2 regions of the Rothia sp. ZJ932 genome follow, and region 1 is predicted to be linked to the other one. Evidence: predicted binding sites of a transcription regulator. Region 1 holds the regulator's gene; the other holds the start of a gene.
What was found. The regulator LexA, encoded in region 1, represses DNA repair genes until DNA is damaged. The targets are predictions, from matches to a motif close to TCGAACANNTGTTCGA.
Positions count from the first base shown of each region.

Region 2: a site for LexA is predicted at 2,006-2,021, ahead of uvrA (excinuclease ABC subunit UvrA). Genes of this name have one in related genera too.

Region 1 covers NZ_CP070480.1:1,604,684-1,608,103, forward strand. Annotated here, with positions in the region: gene JR346_RS07365 (histidinol-phosphate transaminase) at 1-794, opposite strand, end outside; gene JR346_RS07370 (LysM peptidoglycan-binding domain-containing protein) at 824-1,315, opposite strand; gene lexA (transcriptional repressor LexA) at 1,538-2,248, shown strand; gene JR346_RS07380 (ATP-dependent DNA helicase) at 2,429-3,420, opposite strand, start outside.
Region 2 covers NZ_CP070480.1:1,260,967-1,264,386, forward strand. Annotated here, with positions in the region: gene uvrA (excinuclease ABC subunit UvrA) at 1-1,976, opposite strand, end outside; gene JR346_RS05835 (MBL fold metallo-hydrolase) at 2,109-2,789, shown strand; gene JR346_RS05840 (formate--tetrahydrofolate ligase) at 2,904-3,420, opposite strand, start outside.

The sequences.
Region 1 (3,420 bases):
GTGACGCTTGAGAGATGGTAGGGTAGCCGTACCAAACGGACGGCGTCCGCGATGGCAGGATCAGCGGCAAAATAGCCCAAACGCACCCCCGCAAAGGCAAATGCCTTGCTCATGGTTCGGGTAACAACAAGGTTAGGGCGGGATGGCAGCAGAGTAAGGGCAGTCTGCTCGGGGTCTTGGGCGAACTCAGCGTAGGCTTCATCGACAATCAATATGCCGTTATACTCGCTCAGTGACTCATACACCTTTTTGATAACCTCAAGCCCCAGACCGGTGCCGGTGGGGTTGTTAGGGGAACACAGCACAACGATGGTTGGCTGATGCTCTCGCACCTGCTCAACGGCAGAAATCGCAGAAAGTGAAAAATCCTCGGCACGAGATCCGGCGATGAAGCTAGTATTGGTGCCATCAGCAAGCAAGGGATACATGGAGTAAGTGGGCACGAAGCTCATGACGCTTCTGCCCGGTCCGCCAAATACCTGAAACAACTGCTGCAAAATTTCATTAGAGCCATTGGCAGCCCAAACTTGTTCGGGGCTGATGCCGTGACCTAAGAATGAGGCAAGCTCCTCGCGCAGGGTCACGAACTCACGGTCAGGGTAACGGTTAAGCGCAGAGGCTACTTGAGTAACCTCTCGACCAATAGCATCAATGACCTCTTGCGGCATGGGATGCGTATTTTCATTGACGTTGAGGGTAACCGGAACGTCAATCATGGGGGCGCCGTAGGGTGAACGACCCCGCAGGTCTTCACGAATCGGCAACTTATTCATAGCGTCTAATGCATCACTCACGCTGATAGTCTACCGGTGTATCAAAGCAATTAATGATTTGTGACAGGGATTTCCAAATCTTGGCCAGCTGAGAGAGCGGTGTCTGTCAGCCCGTTGATTTTCATAATCTCTGACATCACATCGCGAGTATCGCGCTCGGGCTCCACCTGCTGAGCAATTTCCCATAGAGACTGCCCGTGCTTCACAGTGAGGGTGTATGAAACCTCAGATACCCGAAGACTCTCCCCCGCCTGGGCATCACGAGGGACAATGAATGCTAAAGCACCCAAAGCCACCAGTGCCGCCAGAGTCATCAGCGCAAGACGGCGCATACCAAAACGCGGACGGGGTCGTTCCACGTGGGGCATTATAGGCTGCTCAGCTCGTGGAGTCCTCTGAGCAGGCAGGGCACGCGCGGGCTTGATGACCTTAAGCTGAACCGGGCTCTGCGGCGCGGACGCGCGGGGGCGTTCGAAAACTGCATGGGCACGAGAAAATGCGGTACCTGGGCGCACCGGACGCTGAATCACTACGCTGCTCATGATCTACTCCTCAACACTTAATATTCGAACTTTTGTTCGAAGTTCGCATATATGTTCTATCAGAAAATTCGAATATAGTCGAGGAAAATTAGAACAAATGTTTGGTTTTCGAATAAAAGTAGCATAGGCTAAGACCAAGGTACATAGCACCTGATTCCTGTCAGAACAGGGTAAAGACAGCAACCTCTATGCCAGATAAGACCAACAGAAACGAGGTAGACCGTGAGCAACACTGCAGATTTTCCGCACGGCCAGCCCGCCGACCGCAGACGCCCGCTGACCACCCGTCAACACCGAATCTTGACGGCAATCACCACCTCGATTAATGAGCAGGGCTACCCGCCGTCCATGCGTGAAATTGGCGATATCGTTGGTCTAGCTTCTCTTTCATCTGTTACTCATCAGCTGGCACGACTTGAAAAGATGGGCTACATCAGGCGTGACCCCAAGCGTCCGCGCGCTATCGAGGTCTTAGACTATGAGCCAGGTACAACTACCGAACAGACCGCAGAAGTTATTACTCTGCCCCAGCTCCCCACTTTTGAATCAGCTGATGAATCCCTCGCGCGAGTGCCACTGATGGGTCGCATTGCAGCGGGTGCCCCTATCACCGCTGAACAAAATGTTGAAGATGTGCTTTCCCTCCCCCGCCAGTTGGTCGGCAATGGCGAGCTCTTCATGCTTAAAGTACGAGGCGACTCAATGATTGACGCCGCTATTATGGATGGTGACTGGGTGGTAGTGCGTTCACAGAGCACCGCCAATAACGGTGATATCGTAGCCGCGCTCCTCGATGATGAGGCAACCGTGAAAACCTTCCGCCAGCGCGACGGTCATACCTGGCTTCTTCCCCAAAACACCCAGTACGAGCCTATTCTCGGCGACCAAGCAACTATTATGGGCAAAGTCGTTTCGGTACTGCGTAGCCTGTAAAAACATTTCACGCAACAAACCCCGCTCTGGCTCATCTGCAACATCAGATAAGCCTGAGCGGGGTTTTGTTGTGTGAACCTATCGGCGTTGTAAGGAGCACCCGTACCTGCGGGTAGGTTCAAGCGGTAACGCCTCTTATTTATGAGGGAACACCAGAGTTACTCTGGCGTAGGGTACCGCCTAAGAGGGTTCAATGGTCGCCGCTAACCGCTGCAAAGCACCCACCGTTTGGTCCTTGTTTTGGGTCGTCCAAAAAGGTGGTAGCGCTTTGACTAAGTAGGAACCATAACGTTGAGTAGCAATACGCGAGTCGAGCACCGCCACAACCCCACGGTCATTCACCGAGCGCACTAAACGTCCAGCTCCCTGCGCCATACGAATCGCTGCGTGATAGGCAGAGACTGCCATGAACCCATTACCGCCAGCCTGCGCCACAGACCGTGAACGCGCCGCTGATAGGGGGTCATCGGGGCGTGGAAACGGAATACGATCCATCATGACCAAACGGCACGCATCACCCGGAACATCAACGCCCTGCCACAAACTCATGGTGCCGAACAGACACGAGTCTGTGTCCTCAGCGAACTCTTTAACAAGGGCACGCAAAGAAGATTCACCCTGTACCAGAATATTGAGGTCAGTTCTCTTTCGAACGTATTCGGCAGCTAACTCAGCTCCTCGCTTCGAGGAGAAAAGCCCGAGCGCGCCACCGCGCGAAGCTTGAATCAGTTCAAGGACGCGTTCAAGCTGCTCCTCCGATACACCGCGCCCAGGTTTAGGCAGGTCAGAAGCCAGGTAAAGAACACCCTGCTTGGGGTAGTCAAAAGGAGAGCCAACGTCCACGGCCTCCCAACGAGGCGCACCAGCGCCCTGCAGTCCCAGAGCACCGGCAACAGAATCAAAAGACTCACCAACCGTCAGCGTTGCCGAAGTAAGTACCACCGTGCGGTCTTCGAACAGACCTTCTCTCAGGCGTCCGGCGACAGACAACGGCGCTACGTGAAGTGTTGCAGGGTCAGTATCTGAAGCAGCGACGTAACCGCGCCCAGGTTCCCAGGACCCCACACGAGATACCCAAATAACTTCGTATTTCTCGTCAGCGTTGAGCATCCGCTCAGAGAGCTCCATGACTTCGGTGAGACGCGCTCTGGCAAGCTGACGACCAGCATCAG
Region 2 (3,420 bases), 340 kb from region 1:
GAACCCGAAACACCGGTCACTGCGGTAAGCACGCCAAGCGGGAAAGTGACGTCCACATTTTTCAGGTTATTTTCGCGCGCCCCGCGCACGGTGAGGCGGCGCTTCTTATCAATGGGACGACGACTAGCAGGGGTCTCGATACTACGACGACCTGCCATGTAGTCACCGGTGATGGAGCGTTCGTTCTTTAGCAACTCCTTGAAGGTTCCTGAGTGAACTACCTCGCCGCCATGCTCACCTGCTCCGGGCCCCACGTCAACAATCCAGTCGGCTTCTTTCATGGTGTCTTCATCGTGCTCTACCACGATGAGGGTGTTGCCCATATCGCGCAGCTTAGTAAGAGTTTCGATCAGGCGGCGGTTATCGCGCTGATGAAGACCGATGGACGGCTCATCAAGGACGTAGAGCACACCCACCAAGCCTGAACCAATTTGGGTTGCCAGACGGATGCGCTGGGCTTCACCACCCGAAAGAGTACCGGCAGCACGCGCTAGGTTGAGATAGTCTAAGCCCACATCTAGCAAGAACTGCAAACGAGCATCAATCTCTCGCAGTACCTGCTCGGCGATCTTCTTCTCGCGGGCACTCAGCTCTACGGTTCGTAAAAACTCCAGAGCTTCGCGCATGGGCATTTCGGTAACATCAGCAATAGATTTACCGTTAATCTTGACCGCCAAAATCACGGGGTTAAGACGCGCACCGTTACAGGCGGGGCAGGCGCTTTCGCGCATGTACTGCTGGTACTTATCTTTAGCCCAGTCAGATTCAGTTTCTTCGTGCTTACGCTTGATGTAGGCAACCACGCCCTCAAAACCTGAGGTGTAGCGGCGCTCACGACCAAAACGATTCTTATAAGCAACGGTGACCTTGTAGTCTTTACCGTTGAGGATAGCTTTTTGAGCTTTCTTAGGCAGGTCTTTCCACGGGGTGGTCAAGTCAAAGCCGAGCTCCTCTCCCAAACCCGCTAGAAGGCGCAGCCAGTACTCTGTGGTTGCTTTGCCCTGTGACCAGGGAGTGATGGCACCCTCTGCCAGCGACAGGTCAGTGTTGGGAATCAGTAGGTCTTGGTCGACCTCTAGGCGCGAGCCGATACCGTCACACTGGTTGCAGGCACCGAACGGTGAGTTGAAGGAGAAAGCACGCGGCTCAATCTCTTCAAGCTGAATGGGGTGATTATTGGGGCAGGCCAGGCTCTCGCTGAAGCTCTGACGGCGGTCTGCGGCGTCCTCATCGCGGTCTACGAAGTCGACCAGGACGCGTCCGTGGGCGAGGCTGAGAGCAGTCTCTACAGAATCGGTGAGGCGCTGGGTGATGCCCTCTTTAATCACCAGACGGTCGATTACTACCTCAATGGTGTGTTTGAACTGTTTTTCAAGTTTGGGCGGATCGTTAAGTTGGATCTGTTCACCGTCAACGATGGCGCGTGAGTAACCGGCGGTGGTCAGCTCTTTGAAGAGATCGACAAACTCACCCTTTCGAGCGGTCACCACGGGTGCCAAAATCTGCAGGCGGGTGCGCTCGGGCAGTTCCATAACTTGGTCAACGATTTGCTGCGGAGTTTGGCTAGAAATCAGCTCGCCACATTCGGGGCAGTGGGGGTGACCCACGCGTGCCCAGAGCAGACGCATGTAGTCGTAAATCTCGGTGATAGTACCTACGGTTGAGCGCGGGTTCTTCGAGGTAGATTTCTGGTCGATAGACACGGCAGGTGACAGACCCTCAATGAAATCAACGTCAGGCTTATCTACCTGCCCCAAGAACATGCGCGCGTATGAAGACAGCGACTCCACATAGCGGCGCTGCCCCTCAGCAAAGATAGTGTCAAAGGCAAGCGAGGATTTGCCCGAGCCCGAAAGGCCCGTAAAAACAACCATCGCATCGCGCGGAATCTCAAGATTGACGTTCTTCAGATTATTCTCGCGAGCGCCCTGCACCACGATGCGGGTGAGGTCATTAGGTTTGTGGGTGCTTGCCATGCGGCGCGTCCTCTCATTGCCTATTGGTTTCGAACATATATTCTATCAGCAGAGCGCAAGTGGTGAGCGGTTTATTTTCACGCTCACAGTGAAAGGGGGCATGGCGGTGGTGATGCGCGGTACGGTGGTTGCATGAGCACTTCACAGATGATTTATAACGGTGAACATTACACTATTCGTTCCATTTCGGTTTCTGAGATGGAGAACAATGTCTATCTGCTGACCGCTAAAGAGGACGGTTTGCAGGTTTTGATTGATGCGGCAGATGATGTGGACGCTATTGAGAAGTTCGCGGCGGACGCGCTGGCGCAGGACGTATCGGATGAGGGCGAGCCGGTGGGTGTTGTGGCTATTTTGACTACCCACGGGCATTGGGACCATATTCGCGCTCTGCCCGCTGCTGCGCGTCTCTTTGATGCCACCACTTACGCGGGCGAAGATGATATGGATGCAATTGCCGAGCAGGAGGGCTTCAACGTGGACATGCCGGTAGATAGTACGGTTGTTCACTTCGGAGACATCGCGCTGGAGGCAACCAACCTGGTGGGTCACACTCCCGGCTCCATCATGTACACGCTGACCGATGCTGAGGGCGAGCACCCGGCGTTCCTCTTCACCGGCGATTCCCTCTTCCCTGGCGGTGTAGGCAAGACCAATTCCCCCGAAGACTTCACCTCGCTCATTAGCGATGTGGAGCGAGAAATTTTCGGCAAGCACGCCGATGATGCCGTTGTTCTGCCCGGTCACGGCAAGTCCACCACGGTAGGTAACGAGCGTCCGCACTTGGACGAATGGAAAGAACGCGGCTGGTAAAGCCTCTAACGGAGAGACTCTGCGCGTGGGCGTTGACATAACGCCCACGCGTTGCTTTAAAGACACACGAGGCTGGAAGGACGCCAACGCCCAGTTTATGGACGCCGAGCCTTGCTAGAAGAGCCCCACCATCGTTCCATTCTCGTCAAAGCCGATGCGCTCTGCCGCCGGGTGCTTGGGTAGTCCGGGCATGGTGCGCATGGTGCCGCAGATAGCGTAGACGTAACCTGCGCCGGCTGCCAGGCGAACCTCACGCACGGGCAGGGTCCAGCCGGTCGGGGCGCCCTTGAGTGAAGCGTCCGCCGAAATGGAGAGATGGGTTTTAGCAATCACCACGGGAAGCTGCCCGTAGCCTAGCTCTTCATACAGCGCCAGCTGTTTGCGGGCGGTGGGCGTTACCTCGATACCGTCAGCGCCGTAAACGCCGATGGCGACCTTCTCTATCTTGGTCTCTAGTGAATCTTCATCGGCGTAAGTGTAGACCAGTTCGCTGGCATCATCGCATGCTTCAGCCACTGCGTCCGCCAACTCGGTAGTGCCTTTACCTCCCTCAGCCACACCGCGATGTACCGCAACGCGGGCACCCGCCTCACGCGCAATCTCAGCAATCGCCTCGTGCTCTGATGCAAAG